DNA from 2 places in the Sporosarcina pasteurii genome. Region 1 is predicted to be linked to the other one. Evidence: a T-box and tRNA genes for the amino acid it is inferred to sense, from the RefSeq annotation. Region 1 holds a T-box; the other holds one or more tRNA genes.

Region 1 (5,913 bases):
GTGCTTTCCTATAAACTGTCTACCTGAAACATGAAGAAGTGAACTTAAATAATGGAATTTTTTAGTGTAAGGTTCATAGGTGAGGAAAACAAGTCCTTCAGAAGTGTCAGTGAGAAATCTTTCTTCAAATTGAGATAATGAATAAGTCGTTATCCCTTGGGGAAGTTTTTGAAGTTTGTGTGGTGTGCGTAGAATCCATATAGGATTCATACCTGCACTCATATACCCTTTCGTTCTTTCGGCAATTTGGCGTAGCGGGATTTGGCTACACTGAAATTCAATAGGAATCACTTCTGACGTTGTGGTAACCAATACATCTGGACGCTGGGCTAATTTTTTGAAATACGGCTCTAGTCGTACATCTAAATGTTTGATTTGCTGTAAGAATTCATATAACTGTTGCTTACCTAGTAGGTGTTCCGTTGATTCCCCTTCAGAAAACATAGATCGACATACACTGTCTTGCTGATGAGCAAAATGAGGAATAACGATATCACCCACTTTCAATAAAACTTTTTCATTACATTGCGGACAGAAAAAAACTTCTCGCTTACGCAACGCTCTTAATTCATTTCGCTTCATTGAACCTGTAAGCGTAAAATATTTTCCTTCGGTCATTTTGGCCATTAATATCACAACCACCCCCTCTTTTAGAATTATACAAAATTTATGAAAATGATACAAATGTTAACAGATAGTTGATCGAGTCAAGTTTTTATGGGTACTATTTTAAGCAGAGATTTTCTCTTCTAGGATAGTAAAGTATTCCGTTTTTAAAAATGCCAAACAAACTATGTTGATTTCCGTTCCGAGCGGACGCTTTCGGTGGGGCGTGCGGCGAGCCTCCTCGGTCGCTTCGCTCCACTGCGGGGTCTCACCTGTCACGCTAATCCCACCCGAGTCGCCGCTCTGCACTCCAATCAACAGAGATTCCTTATATATAAATTTTTATAAACGCAAATAACTATCAAGATTTTCTTTATAAATAACTTCGTTAACTCAAAATCCTAGGAGGCCTTTTAATGTATTATAAACTGGTTTTCCAGTTGCCTGATGTAAGAAAGTTGTTTCTTATCGTCTCTCCAGCACTATTTTTAAGCTTTTCTATGTATTTTTTAGGTGGTTTACTTTCAATCTGTATATCAAGTTTATTTTTATTCAATGTGCATACCAATTAACCGGAGTGGAAATCGGCGACTCCTGCGGGAACAGCGCGAGCCGAAGACCCTGGACTGAGCGGAGCGAGGGAAGCGGCTGAGGCCGTGCCCGCGGAAAGCGTCCGATTGGAACGGAGATTAATTGTGTTGCGGAACTTTTATTTATCCTCCGCAAAAGCTTTACTTATAACAGTAAGATATCTTTTCGCTTGTACTATTAATTTTTTTCAAAATAAAAAACGTAATGCGTGAAAAATCATTACGTTTTAAAGTGTTCTATTTTATTTTAATGTAGCTTACCTTTTGACAAGGTTAACTACTTAAAAATATTTTTCAATTTGCGAAAATACATCCGATTCAAAAATCACTTTACCATATTCTTGCAGAATATGAATTGTTATTTTATCCGGCTTAGCGAATTCGGAAAGAACGCTAAACATATTTGTTTTTTGTTTATTGTCCATTTCCTCAACGTCATACTTAACATGCAAATAATATTTAGATTCATATGCATATAATGACGTATGTGCTTCGTAGTCATGCATACGGCTAGTAATACTGATGACATCTTCGAAATCATTGAAGACAAAAGTATTTTCAAGCCAGTCATTCTCTTTATTTAACCCGTTTTTCAAAATATCTTCAATATCCTCAAAGGTTCCGTCATCTTGCTCTTGAAATAATTGACTGGGATCCTCATCGTAAAACGGAGATTCTATCATTTGACCATCGTTTGCCAGTGCACGGGTGACTGTTACTTCTATTCCATCGTTTTTTGCATGAACTTGAATCCAAAGTGGCCCTTCTACTGCAAATTCAGACTGCTCGTTTATTTCATCCATCATATCCCAAAACAGTTCTTCACTTTTCTCGCGATTATTCCAAACTTCTTCACGAGTAAATCCGCGTTCTTCTATGTCGACATATGATAGAAAAAACTTCACTGTATCCTCATTAATACGTTCTATTTCCATTCTAATCTCTCCCTCCCATTATAATTAGGATTTGTATCGGTTCCTGTTATATATGAATGTTGTAAACCTACAATGCCTTATTATTACTATATGACTGTTCCTCAAGTTTTGTAAGGGTTTCTATACAGATTCATATTTTAAATAGTTTACGTTATTGTAGATAACATTCATCAGTAAAGCAAGGGAAAGAGAAAAGCCGATAGGTATATGGCATTTTACAATGTCTCCCCTATCAGCTTTTTTATTTCATATCATTAGTTAACCATACGTCGTGCTTCTAGTAACTGGTAAGCCCTTACTTTTCGCGGGAGGAACCGTCGGATTTCATCTTCATTATATCCTACTTGAAGTCTCTTTTCATCTAGAATGATTGGTCTTCTTAAGAGACCCGGATGCTCCTGAATTAACTCATAAAGACGTTGTAGCGGTAAACTTTCAACATCTACGTTTAGTTTTTGGTAAATCTTTGAACGGGTTGAAATAATTTCATCTGTCCCATCCTCAGTCATACGCAGTATTTCTTTTATTTCATCGATATTCAAAGGTTCGGAGAAAATATTTCGTTCGGTATACGGAATTTCATGTTCCTCCAGCCATGCTTTTGCTTTTCGGCATGACGTACAGCTCGGTGATGTAAATAATGTTACCATCATACACTGACACTTCCTTTCAAATCGTTTTGTGTATTTTATCTTCAAATTAGAATTATTGTAAACTAAAACTTTCTATTACTAGTATACACAATTTCACCATCGATTAAAACAGTTTTTTTGAATAACTTTAAAAATAATATCATATCGACACATTTTCGCAATATAGTCGATTTCCTGTCACTTTTTCAATCAATTCTTTCTACTCTATCTGTTATACCCGTTCACACCAAAAATAAACATCAGTTTATTTAATTTCTCATATTCTCATTTAGTCTCCTTATATTGAAAAACAAATCTACTTACTAATAGAACGTTTCAAAAATGAAAAAGTTCCAAATTATATACCTTTACGCATTGGACATCACAATAAAATATAGCCCCCCACTTAAGTGTCGTTAAGTAAGGGACTATCTATCATGGTTTATAATTAACGCCTGTTGAATACGTATTTCCTGCATTCCAAAGAAGATACTCGTTAATTCCATTATCTTGGAGCGCTTTAATTTGCGCCTCCACTTCAGCTTTCCCGTATTTCAAGTAATTTCCAGAACCAAGCCAAGAAGCAGTAAAGTCTTGCAACCAAGGTCGTGATACAGGTTGATTCTCTAACTTTCCTAATACTTCGTTTTCAACCTTTGCATATTCGGCTACTAATTTATAAGGCTCCAAATCAGGTTTTGCAATTCCAAAATAAGAAGTCCAATGACTTGGATAAATCATCGAAGAAATAACGTCTACATTTTCCGAGATTTTCGAGAAGTTCTGCCCAATTCCTGGTGCTTCAGTCAACGTCGCTGCGTAGCCAAAAATATCCACAGACACCTCTACCCCATAAGGCTTCAACTGTTCACGCGCATAAGCAACAAAATCCGTGACAGCTTCAACACGTCTCTGTACAGGATCAAGTTCAGATTCTGCATAATCCCCGTAAGAATATTCTAATGACTCAAAGCGCTTTTCGAAACCTTCCGGGAATCGAACATAGTCAAACTGAATTTCTTGGAAGCCCATTTTCGCCGCCTCTATTGCAATTTCAACATTATAATCCCATACATCCTTCATAAACGGATTGACAAACGCTTCCTTGCGTCCATTTTTCCAAACAGTTTCACCTTCTGTAAATGAAAGATCCGGCCGCTTTTCTGCCAACACTGTATCTTTAAAGACGACGATACGACCAATTGGATAAATTTTCTTTTCTTCTAGTTCTTCTAATAATGCGCGCGGATTCTTAATATAAGATTTACCAATATCCATCGTTGCTAACGAAGAATCTCCCTCAGGAATATACGTTAAATTTCCAAAATCATCTTTAATATCAATGACCATTGCATTTAAATCCGTTGAATCAATTAAATCAACAAGATTTTGAAAACGTGCTCCCCCCGCTGAATGACCAGTTACGTATATGCCACGAACCGCATCAGGGTACTCAAACGTAAGACCCGAGTCATAGCGGAATAAAGTCGACGTTGCGATAATTCGTTTATCAATCTCTTCAAAACCATATGTACGTTCTGTAAAATCTGCCATCTTTTGATTTTTCTCAGCATATCCTATAGTAGGAATTGCTAACATACATGCGACTAGTAATATCGCGAACCAACTTTTTCTCTTCACTTCGACAACATCCTTTCTATTTCACCAGTTTAACAGGGAATTCGCACAAGATAAAGTGACTTTATGAACATTCTTTCTTGCATATCCATGAGTTTCGCATTATAATACAGTCAATTCAACATAAATGTATTTTCCTTAATTCACAAAAAATAAAAAGCATTGAAGGAAAGAGTAATTTTATAACGGCTGGACAGAGAGTCTGTGGTTGGTGCGAACAGGCAGCCTTATTAAATGAATTGGATTCCTGAGCTGAATAGATGAACACAGTTTTATTTGCACATCGTCAGTAGTCTGTTACGTTTCTCCGCGTTAAGGAGTTTGAGTGGCCGTTTCGGCAATTCGGGTGGTATCACGGTTGATCTAAAATCAGTCGTCCCTTTTTTAGGGATGACTGATTTTTTATTTTCAATAACGTTAATTTCATCATTGCTTTATAATTATAGGAAGCCAAACCGACTTTGTACAATTTCATATATCAAACGTTGTCGGTATCGGGAAATTTTTAAGGAGGAAATTCAAATGAAAACTATCTTTTCAGGTGTACAACCAACAGGTACAGTAACAATCGGAAACTATATCGGAGCATTTCGTCAATTTACAGAACTGCAGCATGAATACCATTGTAATTTCTGTATTGTAGACCAACATGCCATTACAGTTCGTCAAGATCCAAAAGAATTGCACCAAACCATTCGTTCACTTGCCGCTTTATATGTAGCTAGCGGGATTGATCCTGAAAAAGCAAATTTATTTATTCAATCCGAGGTGCCTGCACACGCGCAAGCCGCTTGGATTATGCAATGTATTTCGTATATTGGTGAATTGGAACGTATGACCCAATTTAAAGATAAATCCGAAGGGCAAGAAGGAGTTTCAGCTGCACTTCTAACGTATCCACCCTTAATGGCTGCAGATATTCTATTGTACAACACAGATATCGTACCGGTTGGTGATGATCAAACGCAACATTTAGAACTCACAAGAAACTTAGCAGAGCGTTTCAATAGTCGTTACGGTAACACATTGACGATTCCTGAAATTAGAGTCCCAAAAACAGGTGCACGAATTAAATCACTTCAAGAACCAACAAAGAAAATGAGTAAATCTGATCCGAATAAACGAGCAACGATTTCTTTACTTGATACACCGAAAGAAATCGAGAAAAAGATAAAAAGTGCGGTGACTGACTCAGAAGGCATCGTCAAATTTGATGAAGAAAATAAACCTGGCGTCTCAAACTTGCTTGCAATTGAGGCAGCAATGAGCGACCGAACGATTGATGAGGTCGTTGCGAAGTATGATGGTTTACGTTACGGCGACTTTAAAGCAGGTGTTGCAGAAGCAGTCATCAATCACTTAACACCTATCCAAGAAAATTATAACAACCTAATCGAATCCTCTAAATTAGATGACATCTTAGACGAAGGCGCGGAAAAAGCGAATAAAATTGCTTCAGCTACCCTGAAGAGAATGGAAGACGCAATGGGCCTCGGAAGGAAACGATAATAA
Region 2 (5,913 bases), 420 kb from region 1:
AAACCAGGAAGCTTGCTTCCTGGGGTTGTAGGACACTCTATACGGAGTTACAAAGGAATGCATTAGATGAAGCGACCTGGAAAGGTCTGCCATAGCGGGTAATAGCCCCGTAATCAAAAGTGTATTCTCTCCAGAGTGGATCCTGAGTACGACGGAACACGTGAAATTCCGTTGGAATCCGGGAGGACCATCTCCCAAGGCTAAATACTTCCTAGTGACCGATAGTGAACCAGTACCGTGAGGGAAAGGTGAAAAGCACCCCGGAAGGGGAGTGAAATAGATCCTGAAACCGTGTGCCTACAAGTAGTCAGAGCTCGATGCTGTTTCTTCGGAAATAAGCTGAGTGATGGCGTGCCTTTTGTAGAATGAACCGGCGAGTTACTGATTACATGCAAGGTTAAGCAGAGAATGCGGAGCCGCAGCGAAAGCGAGTCTGAATAGGGCGTTTTAGTATGTAGTCGTAGACCCGAAACCAGGTGATCTACCCATGTCCAGGGTGAAGGTAAGGTAACACTTACTGGAGGCCCGAACCCACGTATGTTGAAAAATGCGGGGATGAGGTGTGGGTAGCGGTGAAATTCCAATCGAACCTGGAGATAGCTGGTTCTCTCCGAAATAGCTTTAGGGCTAGCCTCAAACGTTAGAATCTCGGAGGTAGAGCACTGTTTGGACTAGGGGCCCATCCCGGGTTACCGAATTCAGACAAACTCCGAATGCCGATGATTTTTGTTTGGGAGTCAGACTGCGGGTGATAAGATTCGTAGTCGAGAGGGAAACAACCCAGACCACCAGTTAAGGTCCCCAAGTATTCGTTAAGTGGAAAAGGATGTGGCGTTGCCCAGACAACCAGGATGTTGGCTTAGAAGCAGCCACCATTTAAAGAGTGCGTAATAGCTCACTGGTCGAGTGGCGCTGCGCCGAAAATGTACCGGGGCTAAACGAATCACCGAAACTGTGGATTGACACCTTTGGTGTCAGTGGTAGGAGAGCGTTCTAGGGGCGTCGAAGCTAGACTGTAAGGACTAGTGGAGCGCCTAGAAGTGAGAATGCCGGTATGAGTAGCGAAAGAAGGGTGAGAATCCCTTCCACCGAATGCCTAAGGTTTCCTGAGGAAGGCTCGTCCGCTCAGGGTTAGTCGGGACCTAAGTCGAGGCCGAAAGGCGTAGACGATGGACAACAGGTTGATATTCCTGTACCACCTCCCCGCCGTTTGAGTAATGGGGGGACGCAGTAGGATAGGGTGAGCGCACGGTTGGTAATGTGCGTCTAAGCAGTAAGGTGTGAAACGAGGCAAATCCCGTTTCTATAACATTGAGCTGTGATAGCAAGGGGAATTTTCCCCGGAGTCCCTGATTTCACGCTGCCAAGAAAAGCCTCTAACGAGGCGGGAGGTGCCCGTACCGCAAACCGACACAGGTAGGCGAGGAGAGAATCCTAAGGTGATCGAGAGAACTCTCGTTAAGGAACTCGGCAAAATGACCCCGTAACTTCGGGAGAAGGGGTGCTCTGATAGGGTGTTAAAGCCCGAGAGAGCCGCAGTGAATAGGCCCAGGCGACTGTTTAGCAAAAACACAGGTCTCTGCAAAACCGTAAGGTGACGTATAGGGGCTGACGCCTGCCCGGTGCTGGAAGGTTAAGGGGAGAGGTTAGCGCAAGCGAAGCTTTGAACCGAAGCCCCAGTAAACGGCGGCCGTAACTATAACGGTCCTAAGGTAGCGAAATTCCTTGTCGGGTAAGTTCCGACCCGCACGAAAGGCGTAACGATCTGGGCACTGTCTCAACGAGAGACTCGGTGAAATTATAGTACCTGTGAAGATGCAGGTTACCCGCGACAGGACGGAAAGACCCCGTGGAGCTTTACTGCAACCTGATATTGAATTCTGATGCAGTCTGTACAGGATAGGTAGGAGCCTTTGAAACCGGAGCGCCAGCTTCGGTGGAGGCATCGGTGGGATACTACCCTGACTGTATTGGAATTCTAACCCATGCCCCTTAGCGGGGTAGGAGACAGTGTCAGGCGGGCAGTTTGACTGGGGCGGTCGCCTCCTAAAGAGTAACGGAGGCGCCCAAAGGTTCCCTCAGAATGGTTGGACATCATTCGTAGAGTGCAAAGGCATAAGGGAGCTTGACTGCGAGACCTACAAGTCGAGCAGGGTCGAAAGACGGGCTTAGTGATCCGGTGGTTCCGCATGGAAGGGCCATCGCTCAACGGATAAAAGCTACCCCGGGGATAACAGGCTTATCTCTCCCAAGAGTTCACATCGACGGGGAGGTTTGGCACCTCGATGTCGGCTCATCGCATCCTGGGGCTGTAGTCGGTCCCAAGGGTTGGGCTGTTCGCCCATTAAAGCGGTACGCGAGCTGGGTTCAGAACGTCGTGAGACAGTTCGGTCCCTATCCGTCGCGGGCGCAGGAAATTTGAGAGGAGCTGTCCTTAGTACGAGAGGACCGGGATGGACATACCGCTGGTGTACCAGTTGTCTTGCCAAAGGCATAGCTGGGTAGCTACGTATGGACGGGATAAATGCTGAAAGCATCTAAGCATGAAGCCCCCCTCAAGATGAGATTTCCCATTACGCAAGTAAGTAAAATCCCTCAAAGATGATGAGGTTGATAGGTCCGAGGTGGAAGCATGGCGACATGTGCAGCTGACGGATACTAATCGATTGAGGACTTATCCTTTTAAATGTTACGAGTTTGTGTCATCAAATGTCACGTTTATCCAGTTTTGAACGAACAAAACTAATTAATTTACAAAAAAGGCTTGCATTCCTAGCAGGATTTGATATAATTAGAGTTGTCGTGTTAATAGAGTCCAGTGGCGATAGCGAAGAGGTCACACCCGTTCCCATACCGAACACGGAAGTTAAGCTCTTCAGCGCCGATGGTAGTTGGGGTTAGCCCCTGCAAGAGTAGGACGTTGCTGGTCTCGCAATCCTTATCCACACATATAATGTGAATGGACAGACATTGATAATATTATTCCGCAGTAGCTCAGTGGTAGAGCAATCGGCTGTTAACCGATCGGTCGTAGGTTCGAATCCTACCTGCGGAGCCAATTGGAGAGCTGTCCGAGTGGCCGAAGGAGCACGATTGGAAATCGTGTAGGCGGTTTGCGCTGCCTCAAGGGTTCAAATCCCTTGCTCTCCGCCAGATTTTTAAAACAGTAACTATATACATAAAGGCCCCTTGGTCAAGCGGTTAAGACACCGCCCTTTCACGGCGGTAACACGGGTTCGAATCCCGTAGGGGTCACCATATTTACTATATGAAATAGTGCAGTACTACAAAGTATCGCAATTTTAACATGGAGGATTAGCTCAGCTGGGAGAGCACCTGCCTTACAAGCAGGGGGTCGGCGGTTCGATCCCGTCATCCTCCACCATATATTATTATCGCGGGGTGGAGCAAGTCGCATCACAACGAATGCGATTAGCACCGACGTGACAAAGTCACGAAAGGTGTCAAACTCATCATAAGCGTAGAAAGTCAATTTGATTTAATTCATATTATTGTCGCGGGGTGGAGCAGTGGTAGCTCGTCGGGCTCATAACCCGAAGGTCGTAGGTTCAAATCCTTCCCCCGCAACCAAATGGTCCCGTGGTGTAGCGGTTAACATGCCTGCCTGTCACGCAGGAGATCGCGGGTTCGATTCCCGTCGGGACCGCCATTTTTATAATAAAGGCTTAGTAGCTCAGTCGGTAGAGCAAAGGACTGAAAATCCTTGTGTCGGCGGTTCGATTCCGTCCTAAGCCACCATTTTTATTCGCCGGAGTAGCTCAACTGGTAGAGCAACTGACTTGTAATCAGTAGGTTGAGGGTTCAAGTCCTTTCTCCGGCACCAAGAAAACTCTTATTTAATATGGTGGGGTAGCGAAGTGGCTAAACGCGGCGGACTGTAAATCCGCTCCCTCAGGGTTCGGGGGTTCGAATCCCTCCCCCACCACCATTCTAGGGGCATAGTTTAAGGGCAGAATAGAGGTCTCCAAAACCTTTGGTGTGGGTTCGAATCCTACTGCCCCTGTTATTTTCTGAAATCAGAAACATTCCTTTATTAATCGTATTGGAATTATTTTTATGTTATGGCGGTTGTGGCGAAGTGGTTAACGCATCGGATTGTGGTTCCGACACTCGAGGGTTCGATTCCCTTCAGCCGCCCCATTTTTCAAGATATAAACATTTAATAGTATTATGGCGGTTGTGGCGAAGTGGTTAACGCATCGGATTGTGGTTCCGACATTCGAGGGTTCGATTCCCTTCAGCCGCCCCATTTTTTTGGGGTATAGCCAAGCGGTAAGGCAACGGACTTTGACTCCGTCATTCGTTGGTTCGAATCCAGCTACCCCAGTTATGCGGAAGTAGTTCAGTGGTAGAATATCACCTTGCCAAGGTGGAGGTCGCGGGTTCGAATCCCGTCTTCCGCTCCAATTTTATAGAGGCGGCATAGCCAAGCGGTAAGGCACGGGTCTGCAACACCCTTATCACCGGTTCGATTCCGGTTGCCGCCTCCAAATTTGACTTTATATGATCATTTAAATATTTCTTAGCCCGAGTGGTGGAATGGCAGACACGTCGCACTCAAAATGCGATGCCGTAAGGCGTGCCGGTTCAAGTCCGGCCTCGGGTATCAATAAAGACACAACTTCGGTTGTGTCTTTTTTTGATATAAATTATAAGTGTTTTATCTAATACTCGAAAAAGAAAAGGCTCCTAAAAGAAGGAGCCTTTTCCATAAAGGAAACTATCGGAAGCATTAGAGGATTGTTTGGAATGCTCTAGATGCAGATTAATAATTGGTTACAAAGTAAATAGGAAAAGGTTATTGGTTAGGCTATGTTTACCCTCTCATGCCTTCATTAAAATATTAATCTAGAATAGTAGAAGGCTGTTCTTTATGCAAAATCTTTGAGCACACTTCACCGCCATGAACATTCGTAAACATTTTCCCCGCGGCTGTTAATAGTTTAGCTGCTTCTTCCGTGTCCATAGAAGGACGCAGGAAGAACACATGAACAGCGGATGTTGTAATTTCAGAAACAGCAGTCCGTTTTGAATCAACAAAAGGGCTCCCGAAAGGACCGATGTTATCGGACAGAACGATCATATTATTCACATGGTTTAGACGTCCGTTTAGTCCTTCTAAAGTTGTTTTACTTGTTCCAATGTTAAATGCAATATCACCCTGAATACGCTGCGTGTCATAAATCCCCATCGGAATTTCATATTGCAAAGAGAAAAAATTATTCATGTCAACAGACGAATTAACAGGTTGTAAATAATTTTGTTTGCCTATTCTTCTCAGTAACGCTTCAATTGAAGAACGATAACGGCTTGGGTTTGCGCCAAATGCTTTCCATACTTCACGCCATTCCTGAACACCTTGAAATTCTGTGACTGCCTTGTCATCAAGTTCAAAGAAAAGTTGTTCTTGAAATAATTGTAAGCGTCCTTTTAGCATTTGAGGAGATTCTGAGACCGTAATTTTGGTATAATGGTTAAGGCCTATTTTAAATGCGGGCAAAGTCTTTACTATTTCTTTGTCTATACTTACTTTCAATATTATCATCCTTTATATAGTATCGTTTTTATTTTACCACAGAGGAGGTGTTTGGAGATGAATATACTCGAACTGCAAGAGGAAGTAAAAAAATATGCTGCTACAATCGGAATTGATAAAATAGGATTTACGACGGCAGCTCCCTTTCACGAATTAAGAAACCGATTAGTCCGTCAACAAGAACTCGGTTTTCAATCAGGATTTGAAGAAAAAGATATTAATAAGCGTACAGAACCAGCACTTCTTCTTGATAGACCAGAAAGTATTATAGCGATTGCAATCGCGTATCCTTCTAGAATGGAAAATTCTGTGCGTGGAAAAAAAGGAGAGCGGCGTGGGATTTTTTGTCGTGCTTC

Evidence for each region. The T-box of region 1 lies ahead of trpS (tryptophan--tRNA ligase). A T-box ahead of a tRNA ligase gene usually reads a tRNA of that ligase, here a tRNA-Trp.
Region 2: it has a tRNA-Trp gene. The T-box ahead of trpS (tryptophan--tRNA ligase) is inferred to sense a tRNA for this amino acid. The anticodon was not compared.

The regions. Positions count from the first base shown of each region.
Region 1 is NZ_CP160452.1:2,299,944-2,305,856, forward strand. It holds gene AB1H92_RS10895 (competence protein CoiA) at 1-627, opposite strand, end outside; gene AB1H92_RS10900 (hypothetical protein) at 1,023-1,178, shown strand; gene mecA (adaptor protein MecA) at 1,478-2,131, opposite strand; gene spxA (transcriptional regulator SpxA) at 2,386-2,781, opposite strand; gene AB1H92_RS10915 (putative glycoside hydrolase) at 3,199-4,404, opposite strand; T-box leader at 4,555-4,785, shown strand; gene trpS (tryptophan--tRNA ligase) at 4,924-5,910, shown strand.
Region 2 is NZ_CP160452.1:2,715,210-2,721,122, reverse strand. It holds rRNA gene AB1H92_RS13130 (23S ribosomal RNA) at 1-2,682, shown strand, start outside; rRNA gene rrf (5S ribosomal RNA) at 2,815-2,929, shown strand; tRNA gene AB1H92_RS13120 (tRNA-Asn) at 2,984-3,058, shown strand; tRNA gene AB1H92_RS13115 (tRNA-Ser) at 3,062-3,153, shown strand; tRNA gene AB1H92_RS13110 (tRNA-Glu) at 3,184-3,258, shown strand; tRNA gene AB1H92_RS13105 (tRNA-Val) at 3,310-3,385, shown strand; tRNA gene AB1H92_RS13100 (tRNA-Met) at 3,517-3,591, shown strand; tRNA gene AB1H92_RS13095 (tRNA-Asp) at 3,595-3,670, shown strand; tRNA gene AB1H92_RS13090 (tRNA-Phe) at 3,684-3,759, shown strand; tRNA gene AB1H92_RS13085 (tRNA-Thr) at 3,769-3,844, shown strand; tRNA gene AB1H92_RS13080 (tRNA-Tyr) at 3,865-3,949, shown strand; tRNA gene AB1H92_RS13075 (tRNA-Trp) at 3,954-4,024, shown strand; tRNA gene AB1H92_RS13070 (tRNA-His) at 4,086-4,161, shown strand; tRNA gene AB1H92_RS13065 (tRNA-His) at 4,195-4,270, shown strand; tRNA gene AB1H92_RS13060 (tRNA-Gln) at 4,277-4,348, shown strand; tRNA gene AB1H92_RS13055 (tRNA-Gly) at 4,353-4,427, shown strand; tRNA gene AB1H92_RS13050 (tRNA-Cys) at 4,438-4,511, shown strand; tRNA gene AB1H92_RS13045 (tRNA-Leu) at 4,547-4,627, shown strand; gene AB1H92_RS13040 (B3/4 domain-containing protein) at 4,865-5,557, opposite strand; gene queG (tRNA epoxyqueuosine(34) reductase QueG) at 5,615-5,913, shown strand, end outside.